One region of the Ammoniphilus soli genome, then DNA from elsewhere that is predicted to be linked to it. Evidence: riboswitches for the same ligand, from Rfam matches in the RefSeq annotation. Region 1 holds a riboswitch; each other region holds the start of a gene.
What was found. A riboswitch is a leader RNA that binds a small molecule or an ion and turns the genes downstream of it on or off. The one in region 1 is predicted to bind cobalamin.
Positions count from the first base shown of each region.

Region 2: it holds a riboswitch for cobalamin, as region 1 does, so the genes downstream of both, ABLT31_RS10410 (energy-coupling factor ABC transporter permease) here and cobT (nicotinate-nucleotide--dimethylbenzimidazole phosphoribosyltransferase) in region 1, are expected to answer to the same signal.
Region 3: it holds a riboswitch for cobalamin, as region 1 does, so the genes downstream of both, ABLT31_RS24780 (hypothetical protein) here and cobT (nicotinate-nucleotide--dimethylbenzimidazole phosphoribosyltransferase) in region 1, are expected to answer to the same signal.

Region 1 covers NZ_JBEGDL010000001.1:697,129-707,341, forward strand. The annotation lists gene ABLT31_RS03890 (hypothetical protein) at 1-190, shown strand, start outside; gene ABLT31_RS03895 (cation:proton antiporter) at 240-1,469, shown strand; gene ABLT31_RS03900 (SRPBCC family protein) at 1,603-2,034, shown strand; gene ABLT31_RS03905 (ArsR/SmtB family transcription factor) at 2,035-2,406, shown strand; gene mscL (large conductance mechanosensitive channel protein MscL) at 2,523-2,906, shown strand; gene ABLT31_RS03915 (alkaline phosphatase PhoX) at 3,026-3,769, shown strand; cobalamin riboswitch at 3,828-4,008, shown strand; gene cobT (nicotinate-nucleotide--dimethylbenzimidazole phosphoribosyltransferase) at 4,100-5,815, shown strand; gene trhO (oxygen-dependent tRNA uridine(34) hydroxylase TrhO) at 5,890-6,807, shown strand; gene ABLT31_RS03930 (sulfite exporter TauE/SafE family protein) at 6,857-7,732, opposite strand; gene ABLT31_RS03935 (LysM peptidoglycan-binding domain-containing protein) at 7,984-8,268, shown strand; gene ABLT31_RS03940 (methylated-DNA--[protein]-cysteine S-methyltransferase) at 8,434-8,958, shown strand; gene ABLT31_RS03945 (exodeoxyribonuclease III) at 9,041-9,811, shown strand; gene nagZ (beta-N-acetylhexosaminidase) at 9,846-10,213, opposite strand, start outside.
Region 2 covers NZ_JBEGDL010000004.1:18,986-29,198, forward strand. The annotation lists gene yunB (sporulation protein YunB) at 1-460, opposite strand, end outside; gene ABLT31_RS10390 (alpha/beta fold hydrolase) at 426-1,466, shown strand; gene ABLT31_RS10395 (energy-coupling factor ABC transporter ATP-binding protein) at 1,745-2,581, opposite strand; gene cbiQ (cobalt ECF transporter T component CbiQ) at 2,616-3,386, opposite strand; gene ABLT31_RS10405 (energy-coupling factor ABC transporter substrate-binding protein) at 3,370-3,681, opposite strand; gene ABLT31_RS10410 (energy-coupling factor ABC transporter permease) at 3,682-4,443, opposite strand; cobalamin riboswitch at 4,588-4,790, opposite strand; gene ABLT31_RS10415 (dihydrofolate reductase) at 4,850-5,338, opposite strand; gene ABLT31_RS10420 (thymidylate synthase) at 5,335-6,129, opposite strand; gene ABLT31_RS10425 (YunC family protein) at 6,420-6,722, opposite strand; gene ABLT31_RS10430 (DUF6154 family protein) at 6,794-7,054, opposite strand; gene ABLT31_RS10435 (bifunctional metallophosphatase/5'-nucleotidase) at 7,079-8,509, opposite strand; gene sufB (Fe-S cluster assembly protein SufB) at 8,660-10,057, opposite strand; gene sufU (Fe-S cluster assembly sulfur transfer protein SufU) at 10,102-10,213, opposite strand, start outside.
Region 3 covers NZ_JBEGDL010000016.1:55,587-65,799, reverse strand. The annotation lists gene ABLT31_RS24805 (cobalt-precorrin-5B (C(1))-methyltransferase) at 1-188, opposite strand, end outside; gene ABLT31_RS24800 (precorrin-8X methylmutase) at 195-845, opposite strand; gene cobK (precorrin-6A reductase) at 823-1,623, opposite strand; gene ABLT31_RS24790 (sirohydrochlorin chelatase) at 1,642-2,538, opposite strand; gene cobJ (precorrin-3B C(17)-methyltransferase) at 2,556-4,142, opposite strand; gene ABLT31_RS24780 (hypothetical protein) at 4,183-4,419, opposite strand; cobalamin riboswitch at 4,535-4,733, opposite strand; gene ABLT31_RS24775 (histidine phosphatase family protein) at 4,815-5,342, opposite strand; gene cbiB (adenosylcobinamide-phosphate synthase CbiB) at 5,356-6,318, opposite strand; gene ABLT31_RS24765 (adenosylcobinamide amidohydrolase) at 6,324-7,028, opposite strand; gene ABLT31_RS24760 (histidine phosphatase family protein) at 7,043-7,639, opposite strand; gene cobS (adenosylcobinamide-GDP ribazoletransferase) at 7,636-8,379, opposite strand; gene cobU (bifunctional adenosylcobinamide kinase/adenosylcobinamide-phosphate guanylyltransferase) at 8,376-8,915, opposite strand; gene cobD (threonine-phosphate decarboxylase CobD) at 8,912-10,018, opposite strand; gene cobO (cob(I)yrinic acid a,c-diamide adenosyltransferase) at 10,018-10,213, opposite strand, start outside.

The DNA.
Region 1 (10,213 bases):
CGTCTTCCGTAAAAAATTTGGCAACACAAGTGTAGAAATCAGAGAGCACCTGCCTACTTTCGGCACGACCTTAGAGCTGGTGGTTAGCTTTTATAATCCTGATGGCTGTTCGATAGAAAAGATTTCCAGGCTGTTAAAGGAATTAAAAGAGGCTGATTTATCGCCGGATGCGGAAGAGGCAAACTATTGAAATAGGGAGGTGAGCTAAGGGACAGCCCTTAGCAGAAACAATGGAATGGATGGAATTGATAACGTCTTCAATTGAAAAGGCAGACAAGTTTTATTTTTTGTTTGAATTGGCATTGATTGTATTTGCCGTCAAATTAATGGGACAATTAAGTGTAAAAATAGGACAGCCTTCAGTGTTTGGAAAGTTATTGGTCGGTATTATCTTGGGACCATCCTTGCTCAATATCCTTCATCCCAATGAACTCATTAAGGAACTTGCTGAGGTGGGAGTTATTCTACTAATGTTTTTGGCTGGACTTGAGACCGATCTAAAAGAATTTAAAAAGTCGGCTTTTGCGTCTACATTAGTTGCTGTTGGAGGAGTGATCATTCCCTTCTTTGGCGGAATGGGAGTCGCCTATTTCTTTGGGTATGAAATTCACACAGCCATTTTTATAGGTGTGCTACTTGTAGCAACAAGCGTAAGTATTTCCGTACAAACCTTAAGAGAGCTAGGCAAGCTTAAGTCTAAGGAAGGGGTAACGATTCTTGGGGCTGCAGTATTGGATGATGTGTTAGGCATCATTATTCTATCTGCCGTATTGGGAATCTTTGCCGGGGGAGCCGCGGGTGGAAGCGGCCTCGGTTCATTGATCTTCCTACTGGTTAAAATTATTATGTTTTTTGTCATCGCTGTTGCGCTCGGTTACTTTATTCTTCCTAAATTCATTACGTGGTTCAATCAATTTCAAGTTTCCCAAACCTTGCTTGCGGTCAGCGTGATCTCCGCCCTCCTGTTTGCTTATATGGCTGAACTGTTTGGGGTAGCTGGGATTGTTGGAGCATACGTGTGCGGATTAATGCTCAGCTTGACACCGCATCGAGACGAAATGACTCATAAGGTAGAATCGTTTAGTTTTCCGTTTTTCGTACCTCTCTTTTTTGTGAATATCGGGTTGGTTGCTAACTTTAAAGAAATGAATACGGAAATCATCTGGTTTAGCCTTGTGCTTGCCTTTATTGCGATAATTACCAAAATTATCGGATGCGGGATTGGTGCAAAATTGGCCAAGTTTGATACGAAGAGTGCACTCGGAATTGGGACAGGGATGATTGCTCGGGGAGAAGTGGGGCTCATTGTTGCCTTGATCGGTATCGATCGAGGACTTATTAGCAATGACTTGTTCGGCGCTGCAGTGATTGTGGTGATTGCGACAACCCTTGTCACTCCTCCGCTAATCAAGTTGACCATGAAAAGGAAAAAAGAAGAAGAGGTCAAACCCTTCGTGGTAAATGCCTAAATCTAACTTGATTGAATTCGGCTGCTATATAGCAGCCTTTTTATGTTCTTTGACTATTTGACATGAAACACAAAGGTTTTATATAATCAAAAACGAAACCAAAAGGTTTTATTTTGCCAAAGGAGATAGATATATGGAAAACAATCATTCCAATACCCTGCCAGACATTAAACAAACTGTTGTAATTGAAGCTCCGATTCAAAAGGTATGGGAGACCGTCTCCACGTCCGAGGGGATAGCCTCTTGGTTCATGCCTAATGATTTTCAGTTGGAATTAGGATATGAATTTCATCTGCAATCGCCTTTTGGTCCGTCTCCTTGCAAGGTCATAGAAATCGACGCGCCTAACCGACTATCCTTTACATGGGATACCGAGGGCTGGGTAGTTTCGTTTCTCTTAAAAGAGCTGGATAATAAAACTGAGTTTACGCTGATCCATGGCGGATGGAAGCAGGAGGATCAGCTCGTTTCAAAAGCCAACGAGAAGAATTCCGTCATTCGCGACCGAATGGCACAGGGCTGGGCAGGAATTATGGAGAATCTTCGCAAGGGTGTCGAAAACTAGGTGACCTCTACAGCACAAAAGCCTGATATTTTTCAAGCTATTGCGGACCCTACACGGCGAGAGGTTCTGCGTTTGCTCGCCGATAAAGAACTGCCTATTTCGGAAATCACGTCCCACTTTACTATGAGCCGAACAGCCATTGCCAAACATCTGCATGTTCTATCAGAAGCAAAATTAGTCCGCGGCCGAAAGGTAGGCAGGACCAAGCTGTACCGGCTGCAGCCAGAACCCTTAACAGAACTGAAACAATGGCTTTCTTTCTATGAAAAGTTTTGGACTAACAAACTATCTATGCTCCAGCATGTGGTAGAAAAACATGGGGAAAAGGAATTGAAAGTGGTTCGGCCAGATAATCAGCAAGACTCCAAATAAGACAAAACAGTAGATTCACAGAGCGCCACGTCATATTTGTGGCGCTTTTCTTTGATAGAATAAACACAATGTGGTAGGATTAGCTAGTCAAAAAATAACAAAGGGGGACAATAAATATGTGGCAAGAATTTAAGACATTTGCGCTGAAAGGTAATGTACTTGATCTTGCGATCGGGGTTATTATTGGGGCCGCCTTTGGAAAAATAGTCACCTCATTGGTCAATGATTTGCTGATGCCGCTTTTAGGTCTTCTTCTAGGAGGACTGAACCTATCCGGATTGGAATTTCAGTTTGGCAATGCCGTATTAAAATATGGGGCTTTCCTGCAGACTGTCGTTGACTTTTTAATTGTGGCCTTCTCCATCTTCCTCTTCATTAAAGGATTGAACCGGTTCAAGCGGAAAGAAGAAGCGAAACCTGCTGCACCGCCTGCCCCATCCAAAGAAGAAGTATTGCTGACGGAAATTCGAGATCTCTTAAAACAGCGGAGAGACCTATAAGGCAAATTTGAAATTACCCGACCTTCATCTAATTATGGTGAATATCGGGTCTTTTTTTTTATATTTTTCTCGCAGAACTATACTTTAGAACTAGTTTTTATAATTATTAATCCTGCAGCATGGATCCTGCCACGGGCATTTGGTATTTAACAGAGGATAGCAATCCTAGCTTTCTCTATCGTTTTACACCTCATAATCGCAGCCAAAAGCTAGGTTCCTTGCAGGAAGGTGGAATACTAGAAGCGGCTGCGATTGAGGTGCTTCCGAATTCGGCTGCGAGCACATTCAAGACCGGACAAACTTTCGGGATCGTTTGGAAGCAAGTAAAGCCTGAGCGCGCAAAAGAAGATGCAAGAGATCTCGGTTGCATTCAGTTCAGCCGATTAGAAGGATCTTGGTTTGCGGCGGGCGCTCTTTGGTTTGACGATACGAGTGCTGGAGATAAAAGATTAGGCCGGGTTTATCGTTATTTCCCTGCAACGAACACATTGGAGCTTTTCTATGAATCTTCCGATAGCAACGATCTTGAGATGCCGGATAACATCACTATCACGCCTTGGGGAGACCTGTGGATTGCCGAAGATGGAGGCGGTTCAGACCGGATTATTGGGCTTACCCCTGAAGGCAATGTTTATACATTTGCAGAAAATAAGCTGAACGGCTCAGAATTTGCTGGACCTGCCTTTTCTCCAGATGGCAACACCTTATTTATCAATGCTGCGCGTCAGCGTGCGATGAGCCATGCTGCTCCTCCTGCCCACTTTGCTCCGGTCATTTCGGACAAGCTAGCGGCATTTGCAGAAAAACAAGGTATTTCTGTATTGGAAGCGGCCGCCTTACATCGTCATGGCGTGACGGTTTAATAATACGAGGTGTGTTTTTGGTATTGATTTCTATAAAAAAAGATATTAATATAAATTAAAATGAAAAAGCAAATTTGGTGCCACGTTAGATTTCGTGGAGAATAGGGAAGCAAAACCACACGATGTGTCCATCGCTGTATAAGGGAGTGAATATACATAATGCCACTGGTTTAAAGCTGGGAAGGCGTATATTCACAATGAACTTGAGTCAGAAGACCTGCCAAATTTAGTATCCTAACTTTGAGAAACGACACCATCTCAGTCTTATTAAGGCTGGGATTTTTTGTGTTGAATTTAAAATTAGAATCACTGGGAAGGAGAAGGTGTGTTTTGTTAAATGAACTGCAAAAAGAGGGCGTTTTTAAGGCGATATCTGAGCGAAGGGATGTTCGACAGTTTAATTCGAAACCGATACCGGAGGAAAGCTTGGAAAAAATTCTACTTGCTGGCCACCATGCCCCCTCAGTTGGATTTATGCAGCCATGGAATTTTATTCTAATTAACGATGAGAAAATAAAAGAAAGGCTTGCGTGGGCAGCGGATAAAGAAAGAAGGGCATTAGCGATCCATTATGAAGGAGAACGGGCTGATCAATTCCTTAATCTAAAAATAGAAGGAATTAGGGAGGCACCTCTTACAATCTGCGTAACTTGTGATCCGACAAGAGGAGGATCTCACGTGTTGGGGAGAAATTCCATTCCGGAAACTGATATTCTTTCCGCGGCCTGTGCCATCCAGAATATGTGGTTAGCTTGTTATGCAGAAGGTTTGGCCATGGGTTGGGTCAGCTTTTACAAAAAAAATGATGTGAGGGACATCCTGGGCATACCGCCGCACATTGAACCAATTGCTCTTCTTTCCATTGGATACACCGATAACTATCCGACGGCTCCCATTTTAGAGACGGAGAACTGGGAAAAAAGAAGGTCCATAAATGATCTTGTCTTTTTTGACACCTGGGGATCAGCTTTTCAGGAAAACTCAACGCTATTGGAAAAAACGGTAAAAAAAATCAAACCTTTAAATGAATACGCAATGGAAAAGGCACAAGTACATTTAGATCAGCTGACCAAACCGCCGGGAAGTTTAGGGGCACTCGAAAAACTGGCTAAGCAATTGGCTGGCATAACGGGTACCATGCAGCCTGGTTTCCCTGATAAAAGAGTGGTGGTAATGGCTGCTGACCATGGAGTTGCTGAAGCTGGCGTATCAGCTTACCCTAAAGAAGTCACCGTACAGATGGTCCATAATTTTCTGCGTGGCGGCGCCGCTATCAATGTGATGGCAAGAAATGCAGGAGGAAAAGTCGTCTGCGTGGATGTGGGCGTAGATGGGGATTTGACCGGTGTTGACGGTTTGATCCATCGCAAGGTAGCCTTTGGTACAGCGAACATGCTGAAGGCTCCAGCTATGAGCAAGGAACATGTCATTCAAGCCATGGAAGCCGGGATCCAAGTGGCTTTTGAACAGGTTTATGAGGGAGCGAAGCTGTTGGCTACGGGAGAAGTAGGTATTGGAAATACGACAACCAGCTCGGCTGTGTTATCTGCTTTGACAGGCAAGCCGGCAGAGCAGGTTGTAGGCTGCGGGACAGGAATTGCGTCTTCGTCTCTTTCAAGGAAAATAGACGTGGTTGAGCAAGCTCTTCAGTTACATCAACCTGATCCAAATGATCCGCTTGATGTTCTTCAAAAGGTGGGAGGATTGGAAATAGCTGCACTTGCGGGGCTAGTCATGGGAGCCGCAGTGAAACGGGTACCTGTTGTTCTTGATGGTTTTATTTCTACTGTCGCTGCGCTGTGTGCTGTCCGCCTTCAGCCACTTGTACGGGAATATTTGATTGCCTCCCATCAGTCGGAAGAGCCGGGTCATCGCATCGCAATGGAGGAGCTAGGGTTGGTTCCCATGCTTCAGATGAACATGCGATTAGGTGAAGGAACGGGAGCTGCCTTGATGTTTCCCATCATTGATACTGTTCATGCAATCATGACCGAAATGGCAACATTCGATTCAGCTGGGGTATCAAACAGAGTGGGATCCGCTTAAGGATTTTAACTTTAATACTATGTTTCCCCATCTTAGGGAAAGATAGGTTATGTATATTAACAGGAGGAATTAAGATGGAAACGCAAAAACCGTATCGCATATTGCTTTACTATAAATTTGTTCCAATTGAGAACCCCGAAGAATTTACGCAGGAACACTTGGAATACTGCAAGCAATTGGGCTTAAAAGGTCGCATCCTGGTTGCTCCTGAAGGGATTAATGGAACGGTCTCCGGAACGGTTGAGCAAACTCAAGAATACATGGATCATATGCACGCCGATCCGCGCTTTGCTGATTTGTGGTTTAAAATCGATGAAGCAGACGAACACGCCTTTCAAAAAATGCATGTTCGGTATAAAGCGGAGTTAGTTACGTTCCGGGTAGAAGACGCTCCTGCTCCCTTTGAAAAGACAGGAACGTATTTAAACGCGAAAGAATTTTATGAGGCCCTGAAAGATGAAGATGTAATTGTTATCGACGGCCGAAATGATTATGAATACGATATTGGGCATTTTCGCGGTGCTATCCGGCCAGATGTGAAATCGTTCCGGGAATTTCCTGAGTGGATTCGCGAAAATTTAGGCCAATATAAGGACAAAAAAATCATCACCTACTGTACCGGTGGGGTTCGCTGTGAAAAATTAACCGGGTGGATGATGGAAGAGGGATTTGAGGACGTAGCCCAGTTGCATGGGGGGATCGTTACATACGGAAAAGACCCTGAAGTTCAAGGGAGACTATGGGATGGAAAGCTCTACGTGTTCGATGAGCGCATTTCCGTTCCCGTCAATCGGACGGATGAAGATAAGGTGATTGGAAAGTGCCATTATTGCGGGGAACCGGAAGATCGCTACATTAATTGCGCCTACCCTTCTTGCAACAAAAAAACGATTGCTCATGCCCATTGTGAAGAGGTGCATAGAGGCTTCTGTTCACCAGAGTGCGAAAAGCAACACCAGTTACAACAGGATATGGATGAGGTTGTAGGCTAAAAAAGGAACCAGCTGCCTGGTTCCTTTTTATATTTAGAGAAAAAGTGAATTACTGCTCAACTGTAACAAAGCGATTCCTATTTCTAAGCTGATATAGTATGGCGGCAGCCCACAAAACAATAATCAGGGCATAAGCCACAGTTGCCCATGAAACGGGCAATGCCAGCGATTTGATAATGGTGGCAGCATTGGTTAGTATAATCAATCCCCCGACTAAAACACCTAAAAGATAAGTAGGCAACTTTTTTACGAGCCAAGCTGCAATAGGTGCGGCCAGGATTCCTCCAATCATGAAGGCGATAACCAATTGCCATTGGAATTGCTCCAAACCTAGGAACAGGACGAAACCTAACGTTGCAGACAGGGCAATCGCAAATTCACTTGTAGCCACAGTACCAATCACCTTTCTGGGGGAAATTCCCTTTCTTGCGATCAGCATAGGCGTCGTGATAGGTCCCCAGCCACCGCCGCCTACCGCATCGAAAAATCCACCGGCTAACCCCAATGGGGTCAGAAAGGCTTTTGTCATGGGGGATGGCTGTTTTTCGGTTGAAGAACGGTTCAAGAATAAAAAGCGAATTAAAATGTAGAAGCCTAGCAGGATCAAAAAAACCGATATAAAAGGTTTGATTAGATTTCCTGGTAAACTGCTAAGAAATGCGGCCCCGATAAACGCACTGATGGAACCGGGAATGGTTAGTCTCCATAAAATCGTTTTGTCTACATTCCGGAACCATAAATGGGATGCACCAGATGCCGCCGTAGTAGCGATTTCAGCCATATGAATGGAAGCAGAGGCTACAGCAGGAGCGATCCCAAACATTAGCAACAAGGATGCAGACGTTGCACCAAAGCCCATGCCTAACGAACCATCCACCAGTTGTGCCATAAAACCAACAATTGTAAAGATAATTAGCTTTCTCAAATCCGTTCTCCTCCGCTCAATTCATAGTATTGTAATAGGAATTATATGATATAGGTATTATCCTGTAAAGAATAAGTTTTTTTAGCAATTTATGTAGGTGGGCTAGGCATTGATAGCCTATTTTCCCAGAAAATTGTGGTGCTTGGAAGGAAAACAGCCTCAAGGGTTACTTGCTCCATAAGCATAATTTAGGCTGTCTTTGTAGTCATTTATCGCATAGGTTATCGTGAGACCATGATGGGAGGTAATATATGAATTATATCGTACAGCCCGGCGATACCTTATATGGCATCGCAACACGTTTTAATGTGAGCATAGATGCTATTATCAGAGCAAATAACTTAGCAGCGCCGTATTACGTTTATGTCGGCCAAAGATTATTCATCCCGGTCGGACCGTCCCCCGTTCCGCCAACCCCGCCATTTCCAACCCCCCCTACTCCTCAGCCTCCTGCTTCGAACATCGAACGGAGATTGGACCGGCTTGAACGAAGGTTGGATAGACTAGAACAAAGAGTGCGCAGATTGGAACAGTGATGCTATTTTCCTCTAAGGCTGTCTAGAATGGCCAGTGAAACAACACCTTTTTAGACAGCTTTTCTTCTTGGTCCATTTTCAGATGCATACATAATCCCTTCGTTAGGAGTATACTGGGAGTGAGGTGAACTACCTTTAGATATCTGCTGAGGAGGTGTTTCACAATTGGAAGGCAGCGTAAATTTGTCTATATATTGGACATTGCTCGCCTATGGAGAGTGGAGCCTTTACATGGCTGCAACATCCAAGGGGCTGTGTTATGTGGGATCGCCCAATAAGCCGCTTAAAGAATTATCCGATTGGGCGGAAAAATGTATTCCTGGAAGTGTCTTGATTCACGATGATGAAAAGCTTAAGCCGTATGCGGCGGAGGTTATCGAGTATTTGCGAGGTGAGCGCAGGGCATTTACCATACCGGTTGATTTAAGCGGGACCCCTTTCCAGCTTGCCGTGTGGAATGCGCTGTGCGAGATTCCATACGGACGAACGCGGTCCTATTCGGATGTTGCGAATCTTATTCAAAAGCCGGGTTCCGTTCGTGCAGTTGGGGCAGCGATTGGTGCCAATCCAGTGTTAATTACCGTCCCTTGCCATCGTGTGATTGGTAAGAACGGTTCGCTGACAGGCTATCGCGGCGGTTTGGAAATGAAGACGCAACTTCTTCATTTGGAGAAAATTGGACATGCATAAAGAATCCGATATTCCCATCGTATGTTAGAATAAATGATGAAGCTTCCCGCTTACAGAACAATAAGGAGATTATAACCGCGAGATGAAATTGGTTTCTTGGAATGTAAATGGACTTAGAGCATGCGTTACCAAAGGTTTTTTAGACTATTTTCAGGAAGTGGATGCGGATATATTCTGTATTCAAGAAACAAAATTGCAAGAAGGGCAAATCCAGCTCGATTTTCCAGGATACTATCAATATTGGAATTTTGCAATGAAAAAGGGTTACTCAGGTACGGCTATTTTCACTAAAAAAGAGCCGCTATCTGTTAGATACGGATTAGGGCTTGAAGAATTTGATGCTGAGGGAAGAGCGATTACGCTGGAATTTGAAGAATTCTTTATGGTTAATGTCTACACGCCCAATGCCCAAAGAGACTTAGCGAGACTAGACTATCGATTAAAGTGGGAAGATGTATTCCTTCAGCATTTAAAAGAGTTGGATTCTATCAAGCCCGTTATTCTTTGTGGAGACTTGAATGTAGCCCACCAAGATATCGATTTGAAAAACGCTAAAACGAATAAAGGAAATTCTGGTTTTACAGATGAAGAGCGCGGCAAGATGACAGCTTTGCTGGAAAGCGGATTTATTGACAGCTTCAGATACTTCTACCCCGATCGGGAAGGGGCCTATTCCTGGTGGTCCTATATGGCTAAGGTCAGAGAGAGAAATATTGGGTGGAGAATTGACTACTTTATTGTATCTGAGAGATGGGGAGATAAGTTGAAGGATTCTCACATTCACTCGCATATAATGGGAAGCGACCATTGTCCGATCGTTCTGGAATTGATGACAGAGAAGATCACAAATTAGGAGTAAAAAGCAGGATAGTCCTGCTTTTTTTTTTCTATTTAAGAAAGGGATTGAGAACTCCATGCAGATCCGTATTAATCCGGTCGATGTCCACTTTATTATTTAGTGTATCATCGGCCAGTTGATATTTCTGTTTGAGTTTTAAAATACGGTATACTTTATCATCGATCGCTTCGATTGGAATCGTTCCATCGATTGCAGCTTGCTTAAGGGAATGGAGAACAGCCACTTGTCTTTCATATTCATGACCAATTAGCACGATATCGCTTCCGGCATGGATGGATTGGACAGCAGCATCAGAAATTTCGTATGTTTCAGTAATAGCGCCCATGGTCAAATCATCTGTGATGATAACCCCGTCAAATTGAAGTTGTTGACGCAGGATATCGGTCATGATGGGTT
Region 2 (10,213 bases), on a different contig from region 1:
CCTCTCGAATTTCAGGCACCATGTTGACCTGCACCGAGCCCATCGGCACCATGGTAATGGGAACATCTGGCCCAATCATCGCAAGAATATTGCTGTCAAGCGCCTGACCGAGAGGAATAATCAGCGGAATCGACTCGAGTTCTTTTAAGGTGTTGCTCACTCTAGCCGTGGCTTCCCCTACAATCCTGGTTTGCTCGTTGTAGTTAAAAAGGATGGCGCGAATCTGCCCCTCTTTATCCTCCTGAAAATAAACGAGTTCCTTAAAATCTACCCCCTCCGCAATTCGCTTGCTGATCGCTTCATTAATGGCATCTGCGGCCAATTGCTCTACCTTCGTCATGGCAATTTTCAGCATGGCGGGCTCGAGCTGTCTCTCAATATATAAAAAAGTTTGAAAAGATATCAATAAGAAGATGGTAAATGAAATGAAGAAGGCCGTCTTAAAGCTAAAAGGCTTCATTCCATTCAACCTTCTTCCCGTCCTGAACCTGGCCATACTCCACCCCCTCTATACAACCTATGCTAAGAAAGGGGTATACCATGCCAGTCAAACACTTAAACTAAAAAGAACCATCCATCCTAAATTGACAGGAGAACAAGAAAACATGCCCAAGATCAATGTGAACGGGGCTATTTTGCACTATGATACTTACGGCAAAGGAATCCCCATATTATTTATCCATCCACCTGTACTGACCAGTAAGGGATTTAGCTATCAAGTCAGGGATCTTTCCCCTCATTTCCAAGTCATCACCTTTGATATTCGCGGGCATGGACACAGCTCCTCCTCTTCCCTGCCCATCACTTATGCCCTCATCGCTGACGACATGACAGCGATCATGGATGAGCTAGGGATAAAAAAAGCTTATTTCTGCGGTTATTCAATGGGAGGATCCATTGTACTGGAGACTTTGCTGAGATACCCGAATCGAGCTATCGGCGGGATTGTTTTGGGGGGAATTTCCGAGATCCTGGACAAAAACTTACGAAGCCGGATTTTACTAGGGGCCGCTATTGCCGGAGCGGGCGGGGTCAGGTTATTGGCCCGAGCTGTATCCTCCACCAATTCAGATACAAAAGAGCTATTTCAGGAACAATTTAAAGAAGCCAAAAGAGGAACCGCCCGCAACATCCGGGAATATTACAGCTATGGTCTGGAATATAACTGCACTTCCCGGCTGCGAGAAATTAACCATCCCGTATTGCTGCTCTACGGGGCTAAGGATCAGCGCTTTTTCCAATATGCCCAGCTGCTGCATGAATGCCTGCCCAATAATGAATTAAAGTTTATAAGCGAGGTAAAGCACCATCTCCCTACAAAAGCGGCCATTGAAATGAATGATTTAGTGAAGCAATTCATTTATACCCATCAACGTCCCGCTGAGGAAATGCCTGTTGAATATTTTTCCCCTTATCAGGGCTTGGAGGATTTGCCAAATGATCCAGGGGTGTTTCCTAGAATATAGCTGGGATCAGGGCGGGGAGTAAGGCCGGGAGATCGGAAGTAAGTGGACATTCGACAACTATATCTCCAAACCATGGTCCATCTTGAGCGTTTAGGTGGAAAATCGACCACTATTCGCGCTGAAATGGGCTAAATGATGCCACTGAAGTGAATTAGGTGGCGCTTCTCCAGCTATATCGATTTTTTCTAGTTCAATTTTGATTTTAGGTGTCGTTTTTCCGCTTATTCAAAATGGGGGTGATTGGTACGTCCCGGTTACGTACCAATCACCCCCAATTCCTACAGAATATCTTCAAGGAAAGCCAGAAACTCTTTTTTCGATTTAGGGTAGTTGTATGGCTCTCGGCTTTTTTTTCTTATGACTTGCTCATAAACCTCCATCATCCAGGGCTTTTCTAGATGGCTTTGTTCCAAGATATCTGTTTCCTGGAACACCAGCTCCGGCTTTCCTTTGGAAACCATTTTCCCATCATGCAAAATGATCACCATATCCGCCCATTCATAGGCTAGATTCACATCATGAGTGGAGAGAATCATGGTTCTGTCTGGTGTGGCCAATTGGCAAAGCACGTCCATTATCTTTTTGGCATAGTACGCATCCAGACCAGCCGTCGGCTCATCCAGCACCATGATTTCCGGATTCATGGCCAAGATTCCCGCGATGGCTACTCTTTTTTTCTGCCCGATGCTTAGGAAATGGGGCGGCTTATCTTTCAAGCCTGCAGTCTCAGTCAACTCCATAGCGTCTTGACCAACCTTCTCTATTTCTTTTGCTGATAGCTTTAAGTTTCGCGGGCCGTAGGTAATATCCTCATACACTGTCGTTGAAAACAGCTGCGAATCTGGATTCTGGAACACAATCCCCACATGTTTGCGGAGCAAGCTCATCTCCTTGCGGCTGTAGGACAGATTCTCTCCCTTCCAGCGCATCACTCCGCTAGTAGGTTTCAGGATTCCATTGAGGTGTAAGAAAAATGTGGACTTCCCCGCACCATTATTGCCCAACAGGGCAATCTTTTTTCCTTTTTCAATGGTCAGGGAAATATCCTGAAGAGCGATGGTCCCATCAGGATATTTATAAGAGATATGTTCTAATTCAAGAATGGGGACAGACATAAAAGGAAACTCCTCGTTATTATCATTTTGACAGCTAGAGGGTACTTAGCAAAGCAAGAAGGAACACAGAACAGCCAATGACTATCCAGTGCTTGCGCTTATATGGCTGAGCGATATCAATGGGATACATCTCTTCTCCCCCCCGTGAATCCATGGCAATTTGCAGCTCTCTTGCCGACTGCAGCGCCTTGATAAATAATCCCACAATAAGCTGAGCCAAAGAAGCAAGCCAATCTCTATAGCTTCTATACCCCAACCGGCTTGCTTGGGCGATATAGATCTCCTGACTTTTCTCAAGCAATACAAAAATAAAACGGTACGTGAAGGCTACTAACTCAATAAAAAGGGAGGGAACCCTGGCCTTTTGCATCATCCAAAGCAGATCTGGCAATGGTGTAGTCAAGATCAGCAGATACATGCAGCTAATGCATGCCAAAACCGTAGCGATCAGTTGCAATCCTTTCAGAACGCTTTCCCCTGTCACGTAAATTTGCCACAAGGCCACCCTGATGTCCCATAAGGAGCCAGTCAAGGCAACCTCAATGGGAGCTATGGACAAAACTAGGGTTATAACGCTGGTCAGAAGAAAAAAGAAAGGAAGCATTAAGAGTTTTATATAAAATTGCCAAGGAATTTTAGCCTGCAGGAGAAGCACGGCACTCATCACCATAAAGGTAACAAGTGCAATACTCAGGCTTTTCGTAATTAGGGAAAACAAGAGATAGGATAAACAGAAAGCCGCTTTCTCCATTGGGTGAATGCTTCTTAATGGACTGGTATGGGAATATTTATCGACCTGTAGCATGTGGCAGCTTGTTCTTAGACTCCATGGAGTATTTTTTTCGGGCACGCCCATAGCCTACGACATAGCCAATCACGAGGGCCCCCATCGCCGCTTGAAGGGAAAATAACAGGCTCTCGGTTTCCCCGCCCGGCGGCTCCCATATCGCATCGAACCACGGCTTATAGTCAGGCGCGATCTCCCCGATCGCTTCCTCGGCTTGCCCATCGGCCCCTCCGAATTCAGAATCCTTTTGCATTAATAAGGGAATAACGGCAATCATAACAGCAAGGAAAAGCAGCAGAATATTTTTTTTCAATTAGCGCACCTCCTTTACGGGAATTTTTAGCCATTTTAATTCGCTCATATTATATTTGCTAATCAAGTTCATCACGATGACGGTCAATAACCCCTCACTTATGGCAATCGGAATTTGCGTTAGGGCAAAGATGCTGGAAAACTTGGCAAACGAAGCCATTGCTCCTCCTACCTCAGCCGGAAAAGCAAGCGCCAGTTGAAGGGAGGTAACCAAATACGTGCCCAGATCGCCCAGCATGGCTGCTAAAAAAACAGCGACGGAAAAGGATACCTTCAGCCGGAGGCTAAGCACATAAACGCCATAGGCAACAAAGGGCCCGACGACGGCCATGGAGAAAGCATTGGCTCCTAGTGTAGTAAGTCCTCCATGGGCGAGCAGCAAGGCTTGAAACAAAAGAACAATCGTACCAAGAACACCCATGGCTGTTGGCCCGAACAAAATGCTTCCAAGACCTACCCCTGTTGGGTGGGAGCTGCTTCCTGTAACCGATGGGATTTTTAAAGCCGATAATACGAAAGCAAAAGCACCAGATAAGCCGAGCATGGTTTTCAGCTCAGGATGTTCTTTAATTTTGCTGCGAATAGAACGGAACCCCACGATCAGAAAAGGTATGGTCAGCAGCCACCAGAAAATCACCCAGCCTAGGGGCAAAAAACCCTCCATAATATGCATTGCATAGGCTGGTTCAGAGGAGTTGGCCCAGAAATAAACGGTTAGGGCCGCAATCAGCAAAATTGGTAATGACACTAATGGTTTTTTCATTTTTCCCCTCCATAGTAAACATAAAAAAGCACCCAACCTTCGAGGGTTGAGTGCTGAGAAATTGCATTCACGGAACTGAAAAATTACACGTACTTGCACACGTGACGTTCCTTTTTGCAAACACCTCCCTATTTCCCGTAGGTTTTGTTCCAATTGGACTAGGCAGGTCTCCTGACTCATCATCACCGCTTCCTGCACCTTCCCGTCCCAGCTTTCAGACAGTGGCCATTTGCAGGTTGCTCCGATTTACAGTGGCGGGAACCGTGCCGGGATTTCACCAGCTTCCCTATTAAGCAATACGTGACACAGCGTGAACCACGTAATACACCTATCCATAAATTTTAGGATATTCATTTGTTAGTTCTAACTATATTTCAGAATGGCAAAGATGTCCATATAAAACTTTTCAGACGGCAGACTTTCGATCATAAACTAGGAAGGTATGAGGATAAGTATTCTTCTCGTCAGTTTCTCCATCCGTTCTCGAACACTCTACCCAATCTTCGAGGTGAAGCTCGGGGAGAAAGGTATCTCCCTCAAATTCTTCATCAATGAGAGTAAGGTAAAGCCTGTCCACAACAGGCAAGAATTCTTTAATGATCTCTGCGCCGCCGATCACAAAAAGCTCTTCCCCTTTAAATGCAGCCAGGGCCTCCTCAATAGAATGAAGAACCATACAGCCCTCAGGCTGATAATCTTTTTGACGAGTTAGGATGACATTTTTCCTTCCTGGAAGCGGCCTCCCCATCGATTCAAACGTCTTCCTTCCCATGAGTACCGTATGCCCCATCGTCGTGCGCTTAAAATAGGCCAAATCGGCTGGCAGGTGCCATGGCATCTTATTATCCTTTCCGATCACCCGATTCCTGGACATAGCGACTATCACTGAAATCATACGGAAACCTCTCCTTTAATGTGCGGATGAGGATCATAGTTTTGAAGCTCAAAATCTTCATATTTAAAGTTAAAGATGTTCTTGACTTCCGGATTAAGAACCATCACCGGTAAGGATCTTGGTTCTCTGGTCAATTGCAGCTTGACTTGCTCGAGATGATTCGCATAGATGTGAACATCCCCAAAGGTATGAACAAAATCTCCTGGCTCAAGGTCACACACCTGCGCGATCATCATCGTTAGCAGAGCGTAGGATGCGATGTTAAAGGGAACGCCTAGGAAGACGTCCGCTGATCTTTGGTATAGCTGACAAGAAAGTTTTCCTTCGGCAACATAAAATTGGAATAATGCATGGCAGGGAGCTAGCGCCATTTTAGGAATATCGGCTACATTCCACGCACTGACGATAAGTCTCCGGGAATCAGGATTAGTTTTGATGTCTTTAATTACTTGTTCGATCTGATCGATAGTTGAACCATCTTCACAAGCCCACGATCTCCACTGCTTCCCGTAAATCGGGCCTAGCTCTCCGTCTTCCTTTGCCCATTCCCTCCAGATTCTGACGCCTACCTCTTCCAGTTCATTATTATTGGTAGACCCTTTTAAGAACCATAAAAGTTCATGAATAATCGATTTGAGATGAAGCTTTTTCGTGGTTATAAGCGGGAATCCTTCTTTTAAGTTAAACCGCATTTGATATCCAAATGTACTGATGGTACCGGTGCCTGTCCGGTCATCTTTTCTGACTCCGTTGTCTAGAATATGTTTGCATAAGTCAAGATATTGTTTCATAGGGCGTTGATCACCTCATCAATCACTTAATATGGCAATTCGATATCGTAGTAGCGGTATTATGAAAATTTACTTTTCATCGATCATTAATTGTCTGTACCATGACCGCTTATCTTGCAATAAAGCAGCCATTTTCTTTCCAATCTTAAACGAATATAGGCTATGTTTCAACACTTTACCTCTATAGGTATGTTTCGAAATGTCCAATACTCACATTTCATGCACAAAAGGAGGGTTCCAAAAAAAGAGAAGGAGCCCCATGATATCCCATGGGCCACCCCCTCTTCGCTTTATACCATCTTCAATATCGCATCCCTACCACTCATGCCGGCCTTGATGCCATGGGCCTCCGCCGTTTTGGTAACGGACTCGAGCGGGGCCTCCAGCAGCTGCTCTATCGTTCTCACACCCAATGCTCGGCCGGCAATGATATTGCGATCGCTTAATCTTTCATTAAGCAAAGCCACATCCAACGCACCGCACATGATATACCCTTTATCGGTTGTCACGACAAGCAAGGTCGTCTTCGGCAATTGGACTGAAATGGCTACCACCTGATGTCCTTCAAGGGTAATAGGCTTCACATCAACCACAATTCTGTCCTCCCCTATAGAACATATTTCTAACGTATCATATGTGTTCAAGGGAGGATGTGTGAGGGCGCTTAGTGAAAACTATCCCTTGTCGGGTCCGTATCCAAAGTGGCCGTTCCCACTCCTTCTGTAGCCATCTTTTGCCTCATCAGTTCAATGAGGAACATGCTTAACATATGAAAGACTTCTTCTTCGTTCATCTCTGAGATCAGCTTCAGCATATCCTCACGATCCTGTTCTTGCAGCACTCCCAGGACAATGGCGATGGCATCCTCTTCATCTCCTGTCAGATGATCCCGGTAAAGGTTATAAAGGTCATCGATAAATTTCATTGCGTCACCTCCAAGTAGATTATGTTAGACGTGAATCCATCTTGCTTTGCTGCTCCGTTCCAAGGCGTCTCTGCTTTTTAGCTCTTTGGCTAAGACATCACGAATGAATTCGGGAAGAAATAAATCAACTTTCTCCGCTTCCTTAAAAAGGGGAAAAATCCAGCCAAACGTAAACATATCAATCGTTCCTAAAGAATACGTTTTCTCTTCTTCCAAGGGCTTCTCCTGGATAAGAATGCACTGTATCCTTTTTCCTTCGGCTTGATTCATATCATAATGGAGGGTCATTCCATCCACGCACATCCATCCCAGGACTTTCCCCCGGAAGCCCAGTCCCCTTACTTGTCGGTGAATGCTTTGTTCCGTCAATGCTTCTTCCAATATGCTCCGAATAAATTTTCCTTTAATGATAAGCTTGCAGGGATTAATCGGATGCGGGCAGAGGGTCAGCAGGTCTTTTCGCGTAACTGAACCCTTTGAGAGAGAAAATAGCAGCTGTCCCGCATTCACCATAGCAATTTCGGATCCTACCCAATCCCGTATTCCTTCTGCCAATAAATTGCCTAGCGGAGACTCTTCTTCCCAGCTGATGTGAAAATCGTGGTCAAGCGTAACGATATCAGGGGACAATACTTGATTAGCCGAAACCTCTTGCTGCCGGATGAGTTCTGCCATGTCCTCAGCCTTGGGAAAAGAGGAGACGGGGTGGCATATTCCCGTTATACTTATAATCCCTTTTGTATGCTTGTCAAATTCAACCGTAGTTTGTCCCAGATACTGACCGAACTTCCCAGCTTGAATGATAAAGGTATCCCCTACCACCACTCCGGTTTCCAGCAATTCATGAGTATGCGCCCCTATGATAATATCAATCCCATTTACTTCCTGGGCAAGCCTTTGATCATTGCGAAATCCCGTGTGGGAAAGCAAGACTACAAGATCTGCTTGTTCTCTTACCTCACTAACGATCCTTTGAACAGTCGAAATGGGATCCAATACCTTCCAACCCAATAAATCATATACCGGGAATGCAACAGTCACGCTGATCCAGCAAACGCGCAAGGCTCCTATTTGTTGAATCACATACGGCTTCATAAACGGGGGGATTGCATTTGTTTCAATATCCAGCACATTGGCACATAGTACCTGGAAATTAGCCTTCTCATATAAAGATAAAAGCTTTTGCTTAGGGAAAGTCAGGCCTTCATTGTTTCCAATGGAAGCGTATTGATAACCTGTGGCATTCATGACTTTGACGTTAGCCTGTCCCCATGTACCTTCGGTAATGGGGCTCATGCGATCCGCATGGTCACCCAGATCAACCGCAATGACGGACTCTCCACGATCTTGGAGTTCCTTCTTTAGCTTTCGGATTCCTCCAGTTATGTATGGTATTTGCTGAAAGTGACTATGAATGTCGTTCGTATGCAAAATATGGAGCTTTTCAGATGACAACATCCTCCCCCCTTTTCTGCCGTCCAAACTCCAATACAATTTATATACCTAATATTCATAATACTAGATCTTTATGTATTTATAAACCTTGTCTTTTATGTTCTAGCTATTATAGGAAAAAATCCCGGAGCGCTCCGGGATTTTCGGTATTTATCCAATTGACCCTTCCATCTCGAACTTAATCAATCGGTTCATCTCTACGGCATACTCCATCGGAAGCTCTTTAGTGAAAGGCTCGATAAAGCCCATGACGATCATTTGCGTAGCTTCATCCTCGGAGAGTCCGCGACTCATGAGATAGAACAATTGATCTTCGCTTACCTTAGAGACGGTTGCCTCATGCTCAAGGGTAACTTGATCATTTAAAACTTCGTTGTAAGGGATCGTATCTGAAGTTGAGATATCATCCAGGATGATGGTATCGCACTTGATATTGGACTTGGATCCAGCAGAATTGCGCCCAAATCGGGACAATCCCATGTAGGTTACTTTTCCTCCATGCTTGCTAAGACTCTTAGAAACAATGGTCGAAGAACAGTCCGGAGCCAAGTGGGTCATTTTTGCCCCTGCGTGTTGATGCTGCCCTTTTCCTGCAACAGCAATGGAGATCACAACTCCCTTCGCGCGAGGGCCGACCATCACCACCGCCGGATACTTCATCGTAAGCTTGCTGCCGATATTCCCATCGATCCACTCCATCGTCGCGTCCTCATGCGCGATGGCACGCTTGGTCACAAGGTTATAAACGTTTGCCGACCAGTTTTGGATCGTGGTGTAACGACATCGAGCACCTTTTTTGACTAGAATTTCCACGACAGCGCTATGAAGCGAATCTGTAGAATAGATCGGAGCCGTACAGCCTTCTACATAATGTACAAAGCTATCCTCATCCGCAATAATCAATGTCCGTTCGAACTGTCCCATGTTTTCCGAATTGATTCGGAAGTAGGCTTGCAAAGGCTGTTCGCACTTCACACCCGGAGGTACATAGATGAAGCTTCCGCCTGACCAAACCGCACTGTTCAGGGCAGCAAACTTGTTATCCGCAGATGGGATCACGGTACCGAAGTATTGCTTGACGATCTCTGGATGCTCACGAACCGCGGAATCCATGTCGGTAAATAGAATACCTAATTCCGTCAAGTCCTCTTGCATGCTGTGGTAAACCACCTCAGATTCATATTGGGCAGATACCCCTGCCAGAAACTTTTGCTCGGCTTCTGGAATTCCTAATTTATCAAACGTCGCCTTAATCTCAGCAGGGACCTCTTCCCACGTTTTCCCTTGCTTTTCAGATGGCTTAACATAATATGTGATCGATTCAAAATCCAAATCCTTTAGCTCTCCGCCCCATTCCGGCATAGGCATGCTGTAAAACAAGTCAAGCGCCTTTAACCGGAATTCAAGCATCCACTCCGGCTCATCCTTGATCCGGGAGATTTCCTCAACAATTTCCTTCGTTAGGCCTTTTTTGGTACGGAAAACAGAGACATCCTTGTCAACAAAGCCATATTGATATTCCGACAACTCAGGTGCCTTTTTAGCCATAATTCTCCCTCCTTTATTAGCCCCTCCTAAAAGCAGGCTGATCGCTATTCTTGGCTCGTGCCCTGCTGAAGAGCTTTCCAAGCTAGTGTAGCGCATTTAATGCGTGCAGGGAATTTTGCCACTCCCTGCAATGCTTCAATATCTCCTAAGTCCAGG
Region 3 (10,213 bases), on a different contig from region 1:
GCCGTTTCCGCGCTATATTCACTTCTCTCGATGGTAAATGTGACCTCCTGTCCCACCGGCAGGGAAATCGTGGTCTCGCACGGGGTTTCCTGTCGGATGAGAGCTATAAGTGCCGCTTTTGCCGCGGCTGTCGCGCAAGCACCCGTCGTATAACCATGCCGCAGGGATTTCGGCTCTTTTTCCTCCATACTCCTCTACCCCAACCGTTCAGCCATTAATGATATGGCATTGAGAGCTGCAACCGTTACAGGACTTCCTCCCTTTCGGCCCATATTCGTGATAAAGGGAATGTCCAGCTTAGCCAATTCCTCCTTCGACTCCGCTGCCGATACGAAACCGACGGGCATGCCGATGACCAGTCCCGGCTTGGCCTCTCCTTCCTTGACCAGGCGGATGAGTTCCAGCAAAGCCGTCGGTGCGTTTCCGATCGCAAAGATCCCGCCTTCTGCCTCTTTAATGGCTTTGCGGATTGAGATGATGGCGCGCGTTGTATTCAATCGTTTCGCTTCCTCCATCACATCCCGATCGGAAATGAACACCTTTACTTCCCCGCCGTATTTTTCGATCCGCCCCTTGCTGATTCCCACTTGGACCATTTGCACGTCAGCCACAACGATTTTGCCACTGCGGATCGCTTCTATTCCGGCTTGAACTGCTCGCGGATGAAACACGAGGCTTCGTCCCAGGTCGAAATCCGCAGAAGCATGAATAACGCGCTGGACCACTGGATATTGCTCTTCGGTAAAGGGATGCTCGCCCAATTCCTCCGTAATGATCTGAAAGCTTTTTTCTTCAATTTCCTGGGGCTGTACCGTTAGGGGTTTAAACTCCGTATGAAATTCCATGTGCCTGATCTCCTTTCAAGGTTTGGTTGAGTTGCGACAATACACCGTCAAAGTCGGAAAACTTGGTACCGTATTGAATTTGGGGACGAGCGATAATGATCGTCTCAATTTCCATTTCCAATGCCGCTTCCACCTTTTCGTCCACTGCTCCCACTTTTCCGCTTTCTTTGGTTATCATGAGCGTCACCTGATATTGGCTGTACAGCGCTTTATTCAAGTCCTTCGTAAAAGGCCCTTGCATGGCGATAATATTTTTTTGCTCAACGCCCAGCTCCTCGCATTTTTCCATATTGTCTTTTCGCGGAAGCATCCGGGCAATTAGATTGGTTCCCGGTAAACCTAAGAGGCGATCAGCAAATGTTTTTAAGGTCTTGCTGCCTGTGGTCAGCATGATGTTGCCGCCCTTTTTTGCCGCAAGCTCTGCCGCTTGGACATAATCCTCGACGACCGTGACCAGCTCATGCTTCGGGTAGGCCAAATTTTCCCTTTCATAGCGGATATACGGCACTCCGACAGTTTGAGCCCCAGCCATGGCATTTTTAGAAGCCTCCTCTGCGTAAGGATGACTTGCATCGACGACAGCTTGAAATCCTTGCTTCTGGATGAGCTCGGTGATCTCGGAATCTGTTAACCTTCCTACACGGACTGGGATTTGCGCCTCTTCCATTGCTTTTGCCGCATTTTCGGTGACAACTGTCGCCATTAGCGGGAATCCTTCCGCCTTGATTTTTAGGGCCAATTCCCTGGCATCGCTTGTTCCGGCCAATACTAGAATCACGTTATTCCCTCCTTTCCCTTACTTCACTGGTACCGTGTCATGGTGATGATGATCGTGATCGTGGTGATGATGGTGGTGCCCATGATCATGGTCGTGATGATGATGGTGATCGATATGTTCCATCGCTGCGATTCGGTACTGACACGTATCGCAGTTCATTTTCACTTCTCCGCCCAGCGCTTCAATCGCCCGATCCTTAAAGACCTCTTTCAACTGAGGATGGAATCCGAAATAGGGAGCAAGCGTAAATCGGGTATCTGGGTATTGGTCTCTGTACTGCTGTACCATCGCTTCCATGCGCTTGATCAATACCCCGGTAAACAGGAAGTAGGGCAAGACAATGACGTGCTTTGCCCCCAAGCGGATGCATCGTTCCACCCCTTCATCCACTAAAGGCGCAGTTACCCCCATAAAGGCCGGTTCTACCCAGTTGGCTTTGCCTCTTTCCCAGAACAGGCGAGCCATCTTGAAAAGGTCGCTGTTCGCATCGGGATCACTGCTTCCCCTGCCGACAAGCAGAACCGCAATATCTGGATCTTCCTGCAGCGGATCGAATCCGCACTCCTTCATCCGGGAGGCTAAGATGCTCAACACCTCTTCATGAATGCCGATCGGGCGCCCATACGTAAATTTCACTCCAGGGAAACGTTCCTTGATTTCATCGATGGCTGCCGGAATATGGATCTTGGCATGTCCAGCGGCAAAAAGCATCATCGGGATCACTGCCACCTCGCTGGCCCCTCGCTTGACGCAGGCTTCCAACCCCTGCATGACAGTCGGCTGCTCAAACTCCAGGAAACACGTTTCTGCGATCGGTACTTCCAGCTCTGGCAGAACCCCTTCCACAAACTTCCTGACTTCCTCATTTCCCTGCGCATCCTTGCTCCCGTGTCCGACAAATAAAATGGCCTTCATTCCTTACACCCCCATGTTTAATCGCCGCAAGCAGCAGGTTCAATACTGACGGCCGGCATTTCCTGATACCTAAATCCCTTGACTTCTCCTACTCGCTTAAAAAACTTATGGAACCGCTCGTTCGGATAGCCATTTTGTTTAAACTGGGCCACGATCTCTTCCACTAGCGGAACAATCTCTGCCGGCTCAATGCCTTCCGCGACCGGTATGCCGGAATGGGCGTTTCTTCCTACGGTTTTCGCTCCCAGGAATAAGTCAAACTTTCCTTTCCGGAATACGATGCCGATATCTTCCTGAACCGCCCCATAGCAAGCCATTCCGCAACCGTTGAACCCGATCTTGAGCTCTTTGGGCACTTCCATTCCGCCTAAAGATTGCTGAAGCTGCTCCGCATAGGGGATCGGCTCATTCTTTTCCCCATCGCAGAAATCGCAGGCTTTTACCTGAATCACGTCCCCGATGGGCGCTAGGATAAATCCTTCTGTCCTTAAACGTTCCGTAACCTCCTCGGGCTGTGCAGCGGGAATCCGCAAAATGATTTGGTGATGCGGAGTATACTCAATGCTCCCCTTTTCCCCTGCAACCTCCGCAAGGGCAATCATCTGCCGGGGCGTGAATTTCTTGTTGGCAACGCCCGGGCTGACGGCGAATTCAAAAATGGATTCTTGCTGCAATATCGGTTCCGCTTGGTGATTTGCCTGTCCTGTTGGCGGATTGATGAGGGAGAGCGCCTCAGTCGCCCACTCTAAAGGAGTTTTTGGCGTTTCGAAGGTCTCCTGTTCCAAGGCCCAGGGCTCGTTCTCTGCTTTTAGGCGCTGATGCGGCTTTAAGGGCTGTTCATCAGCCGTGAGCGTATATTTGCGCTGGTAGCCGCGGGGGGTAATCATCAACCCGTCATAAAGGAATGTCGATGTATTGCCGATCACTACCGTCGTCAGCATCCCGATGTCATGGTCCAGCATCCTTTCAAGCGTGGTGACGATAACATGCTGGCGATCCCGATAGGCGCTTTTGACAAGGCCAACCGGAGTGTCCGGGGATCGGTATTTTAATAGAATCTTCTGCGCTTCCACGATCTGCCTCGTTCTTCTGCCGCTTCTCGGATTGTATAAGGCAATCACGAAGTCTGCCTGGCCTGCCGCTTCAATCCGTCTCGCGATCAGATCCCAGGGAGTCAGGTGATCGCTTAGGCTGATGGTGCAGGCATCATGCATAATAGGAGCCCCTAACAGCGCCGCGCAGGAATTGATGGCAGATATGCCGGGGACAATCTCCACTTCTACCCCTGACTCCTTCTTCCAGCCCTGCTCTACTAAAACTTCATAGATTAATCCGGCCATGCCATAGACGCCCGCATCGCCGCTGGATATGACCGCTACCTTCTTTCCCGTCTCGGCTTGGCGAACCGCTTCCCGGGCACGGCTGACTTCTTCCGTCATCCCCGTGCTCACTACCTCTTGATCCGTAAGCAGTCCTTGAATCAGCTCCACATAGGTGGAGTAGCCGATGATCACATCGCTTTCCTGGAGCGCCTCCCGCGCCCTCTTGGTTATATGCTCAAAGCTTCCGGGACCAAAGCCAATGACTAGCAGCTTCCCTTTCATGGCTGTACCACCCTTTCTTATTTTCCATACGGTTGGTCAATCAAATAACAGGAGAAAATCCGGCTATCTGAAATTTGAGGGTTCTTTCGATGAAAATAGCAGGAAAAAGCCCGGCTATTTCTTTGAAATGCGCAAAATTTGATAGTTTTGCCTGGCTTAACAGGAAATATGTCCGATTATTTGGCCCTTTTTCTAGCCAAACACTTAAATAGCTGGAAAATCTCCTGTTATTTCGAAAGCTAACGAGACCTCCTGCAACAAAAAGCTGCAAAACCAAAAAAGCACCTCCAACCATGAATGGTTAGAGATGCTTTAATAGCTACTAAAATCATTTCATCAAGAAGACAAAATGGCAGACTGCATCCTAACACTCTCCTATTCCTCGTAGGTTGACCGTGTTAAAGAAATAGGCAGGTCTCCTGACTTAGGACTTCCTTCCAGCGCCTTCCCAGTTATGATTCCAGTGGCTGTTGCTGAAAGCCGCTAATTTTCCATTAGCGTCCATCACAGTGGCGGGACCGTGTCGGATTGTACACCGAGCTTCCCTATTAAGCTGAACCTAGATTCAGCACCTATCTCTTCATTCGCTATTCAATTGTACAACTTATAGATATGGTCAAAAGTTCTTAATATGCCTAAATCATACAGAAAAGCCAGTTGGCATTCAACACCTTATTTCAATTCGATATATGTTCCATTTTTCAGAATGCAGGTCTCTATCCCGTAAAACCCTGCGATGGCTTTGATTACACTGCCATGGGTGATGAGCAAAATCCGGTCGCTGGGATAGGCTGCCTCCAGATAGCGCAAGCCCTGCTGCAGCCGTTCCCGGAAAGAATCCAGGCTCTCTACCCCGTAGCATCCTTCCGCCATTTCCTCCACATCTTCGATCTGGTAGCATTGGCGGATTTCATCGATGGTCTGGCCTTCGAGATCCCCGAAGGAGCGCTCCTGAAACTCGTCGCGCAGTTCGGCCGGAAGCCGCAGAATCTCGCTGCAAAGCGCCGCGGTTTGCTGGGTCCGAAGCAGAGGGCTTGCAATCATCCGATCAAAACGATAGTTTAGTTGGGTTGAAAAAAATTCACCAATCTCCAGGATTTGCTTAATTCCCGTCGAATTAAGCGGAACATCTTTTCTCCCTTGCATTCGCCGCTGTACATTCCAGTCTGTCTGTCCATGCCTTAAGAGGGTGAGTTTCATTTGCTTCTTTCCTTTACCAGAATTTCTCGAATCCCATTCTGCCTATCATAACCAGGGCGAGAAACAGGAGGGATACAAGCTTCATCACCTGTACGGTTTCTCTTATATCCTGAGCCCGGATCGGCCGCAGGGGATCGCCGAGCCTTGCCCGATGGGACGGAACTCCCTGATAATAATTCAAGCCCCCCAATTGTATCCCTAGTGCGCCAGCCATCCCAGCCTCGGTGAACCCGCTGTTGGGGCTCGGATGAAGCCTTGCGTCACGCCGGACGATCTGCCAGCTTGCCGTGCCGTTATGACCTTTTATCCAGCAAGCGACCACGAGAACAGCCGCAGCCAGCCGCGCCGGAATATAGTTGGCCCAATCGTCAAAGCGGGCTGAAGCCCAGCCTAAATTCATGTATCGCTCATCCTTATACCCAACCATTGAATCCAAGGTATTCGCTGCCCGGTAAGCCATGGCTAAGGGTGCACCGCCGATGGCTGCATAAAACAAGGGAGAAAGAATCGCGTCCACAATATTCTCGGCCACCGTTTCGACCGCACCTCTTGAAATTTCCGGCTCATCCAAGTTCTCCGTGTCCCTCCCGACGACCATGGAAAGGGCTTTTCTGGCTTCCGCCAGTTGACCGCTCTTCAAATGCCGAAAAATCTCCATGCCTGCATCGGCCAAGCCCTTCGTAGCAATCGTAGTCGAGATCAGCCAAACCTCCACTCCCCATGCCAGCCAGGGATGGATGGCGCTCAACCCTATCAGGAACAGCCATACGAGAAGAAAGCTTCCTCCTACGAGAACCAGGGGAAATAACAGTCCCGCCCATTTCAGTTGCTTTTCCTTTAAACCAATAGCTCTGATCCCTATTTCCAGCCTGGTGATCAACCGCCCCATTCCTACTACAGGATGAGGCAGGAACCGAGGATCTCCAATCAAGCGATCCAAGAGATACGCGCAAAATAAAGTCATGGCTTGAATCATCCTGTTTATCTCCCTTGCGTCGCAACGGCTTCATAAACCGATTGGTACACCAGTCTCCCAATGGCATTCCCCACCGTCGTTGCTGTTCCGGCAAATTGATGCTCATGCTCCGCTTTTCCTTGCTGGCTTGCCGCTAAAACGATCGCATCGCTTGTCGTTCCGGTCGCAATCCTTCCCTCCGCATCGCAGATCTGAAGGTCCTGAAGCGCGGCCGCCTTCGCTTCCGATGCGGTCATAATTCCGTTGATGATCGCCGATGATGAAAGGCGGCCATCGAGCATAATCAGGATATTGATCGTTCCGAATTGATAGGCAGGAAAGGTTTGGCGCGCCATGCCCGCTCTCGCAGCGTTTCCTGTCCCTGCCGTTGCGCAGCAGACCAGCCGAAATTGGTCTCCGGCTTCTTCATGGATAGAAGCATTCGCAAGCTTGGCCGCTGTCAGCAATCCTACGGTTTCCCCGAGAGGATAGCCCCGGCGGGCCAGCTCTGCCTTGATCATCCCCTGCGGATCGTCGCTTTGATAGGAATGGGAAACAAACCCATTGAAAAAGTATCGGGCATGGGCAAGCCCGCCTCCCCAGAGTGCGCTGCTGCATGAAGCAAGAGGGGCACGGGACCTGATTAAAACATGGTCTATCTTATAATCTATGGAAATGTCCGGCCAAACTTGTGATCGGTAGTTTGCTTGCCATTGGAAGGGTTGTGCCATCCGTTTTCCTCCATTCATTCGTTATTCGGACGATGAACAGACCAGTGGCTGCCGTTCCACGTCGCCTCCAGGTAATTCCCATGGGGCAGCCCTTGCGTATCCCAGAATTTATCCGCAGAGCCCCGCACCCATTTGCTTTCGAAATAGCGGATAACCCCGCCATGGCTAACCAGCGCAATCGTCTCTCCTTCGGACGTGTCCTGAAACAGCCGATTTAGCCACCTGTCTACTCTTTGACCGAAGGCATGCAGAGTTTCCCCCCCAGGAGGGGAGCAATCGAAAGGATTGCTGTACCATGCTTCAACCTGGGAACGGTTAGTCTGCACAATCTGCTCATAGGTTCGCCCATCCCACTCCCCAAAATCAAGCTCGCGAAGAGATGGTATGGCATTCGGTACGAGATTGAGCATTTGTCCCAATAATCTTGCCGTCTCCATACACCTGGCCAAGTCGCTGGAGTAGATCCGGTGAATCGCTAGATTGCTCAAGCGGCTAGCCGTTTTTTGGGCTTGCCGTTTTCCCCTGTCGTTAAGCGGGGCATCCAGATGACCCAAGTATTTTCTTTGGGCATTGGGTTCTGTTTCTCCATGGCGGATCCAAATCCATTTCACCCGAGCCACCTCCAAAACAGGAATAACAGCAAAAGACCAACCGCTTCCGTCCACTCGACCAGTGCGCCGTAAGCGTCACCCGTCAGACCTCCTAATTTCTTGCAAACCCCGACAGTAAACATCCACCCCATAAGCAAAACGACAACCAGCGAAAGCAGACCGGGAACGCCTTCCAGTAGAAGTGCCAAGCTTGCCACAAAAATAAAGCCTATCCCGATCTTCCATCGGGTTAATCCTTCCCGCATCCCTGTACCAATCCCTTGAACCGAGACATAGGGCCAATGCCATATTGCAAAAACGAGCATCAAGCGGGCTAACACCGGAACTAGCACGAGATGAAACGATAGTCCCTTTTGAATGATCTCATAGAGAAGAACGGCCTTCAGAAGAATCAGCAAAATTGCTGCGATGACACCCATCGCCCCTACTCGGCTATCCTTCATGATTCGCAGCATGTCCTCTCGCGGGCGATGGCTGCCCAGCCCATCTGCCAAGTCCATCCAACCATCCAGATGCAGCCCGCCAGTCACAAAAATCCATACGGCCAAAGTCAGCACAGCTGCAACGGGTGGCGTGAGGAGAAAGCTAAAGCTGATTGCGGCCAACCAGAGCAAGGCGCCTATAAGCAGACCAACCAAAGGGTAGTAAGGAACGCTCCTTACCCAGTCCTCCTTGGAATCGCTGAGCCGAGGAACCGGAAGGCGAGTCAGGAAAGCCACGGCATGAAAAAACGGGTTCATCCTTTTATCCTCCAGGGAATCCCCGAGATGACGGCATAGACCTCATCCGCCTCTCCTGCAACCAGCTGATTGGATTCTCCTAAGACATCCTGGAACCACCTGCCCAAACGGGACATCGCGACTCCCCCAAGTCCGACTTCACCGGTAACGACAATGACAGGGATCGGCAGACGACGGACTGAGGCTAGCCAATGAAGCAAATCTTCACGTATTTGTCGGGCAGTTTGCAGATCCCTTATCCGTTCTTCCGGCACTTCTATTAGTCGGTTGCTTATCCAGGAAGAGAGACAATCAAGTAATACCGCATCGTATTCATGGGCCTTCGGCAGCACTGCATCCAGGTGATAAGGGGATTCGACTAACCCCCATCCTGCTGGCCGGCGTTCTTGGTGCAATTCAACTCTTTGCTTCATCTCTTGATCACATGGGATCCCCGTGGCTACATACAAAATTCGGTCTCCTTGATCGCGGGCTAGCTTTTCGGCAAATTGGCTTTTCCCTGAACGAACGCCTCCCGTAACGAGGATGAGGCTCATTGGCATTCCCGCCTTTCCTGATCTGCTTCTTGGAGAGCGGAAAGAAGACGGTCATTTTCTTCCCTCGATCTCACCGCGAGACGGATATCCTGCGGAGTCAAGCCAGGATACATGGAGCAGCTGCGAATCATGATTCCTTTGCAGCCAAGCGCCCATTGCAGATCATCCGCCTTCCAATGGGCAGGGAGGCGGACAAGCAAAAAGTTGGCCTCTCCCGGCCATACCTTCCAACCTGAAAAGCCTGCTAACTCCCGGATCAGATAATTCCTCTCTTCTTTGATCAGACGGATTGTAGCCCTCTCATATTCCTGCTCCTGAAGACAAAGCTCTCCCGCCTGAAGCGCCAGACTATTAACGCTCCATGTGACCTGTTTTCCCGTCATGCCTTTTATGACCTTAGGATGGCCGAGGGCAAATCCAAGACGAAGGCCGGGTATCGCATAAAACTTTGTCATCGATCGGACTATAATCAGCCGAGGGAATTGGCCAAGGCGAGAAAGCATAGTGATCTGTCTCTCTTCGGGCAAAAAATCGATAAACGCTTCATCAATCACCAAACCCGTTCCAAATTCTTCCGTCCACTCGGCCAAACGAGTCAAGTCCTCCATGGAATAAAGAATCCCCGTCGGGTTGTTGGGGTGTCCAATAAATACAAGTTCCGTCCCTTGGAATAAAGCTCGCATCTCATCCTGATCCGGCCGAAATTGAAGCTCTTCTCTTCCGTATATGCCGACCACTTCAGACCCGAATTGCTTAGCCAACTGGGCATATTCGGAAAAACAGGGATAGACGACCCCTACCTTCTTAGGCTGAAGAGCCAAAAGGGCCAACGCCATGCACTCCGCCGCTCCATTTCCAATTATAATTTCCTGTTCATTTACGCCTAGCCTCTCAGCAAGCTTCTTCCGAAACAATCGATGAGCCGGGTCAGGGTAATGAACGATAGATAATAGATGTTCCTGAATCTGCTTGACCACCCTCTGAGGTGGACCCAGCGGATTAATGTTCGCGCTAAAATCAAGAAGCTGGGAAGGATCCTTTTGAAAGGCTGCCGCAGCCGTCATTACATCGCCGCCATGCCCAAAACGCTCGATCCAGCCCATCAGAACTCAATCCCCAAAACCGCAGGAATCCCTTCGTTATAGTAATGCTTGACCGGCTTCATCTCGGTAACCAAGTCAGCAGCATCAATCATCTCCGGTTTCGCGCTGCGCCCCGTAATGACCATATGCATCCCGTAGGGGCGTTCTTTAATCCACTCTATTACTTCATGCAAAGGAAGAACATCAGCGACGGGG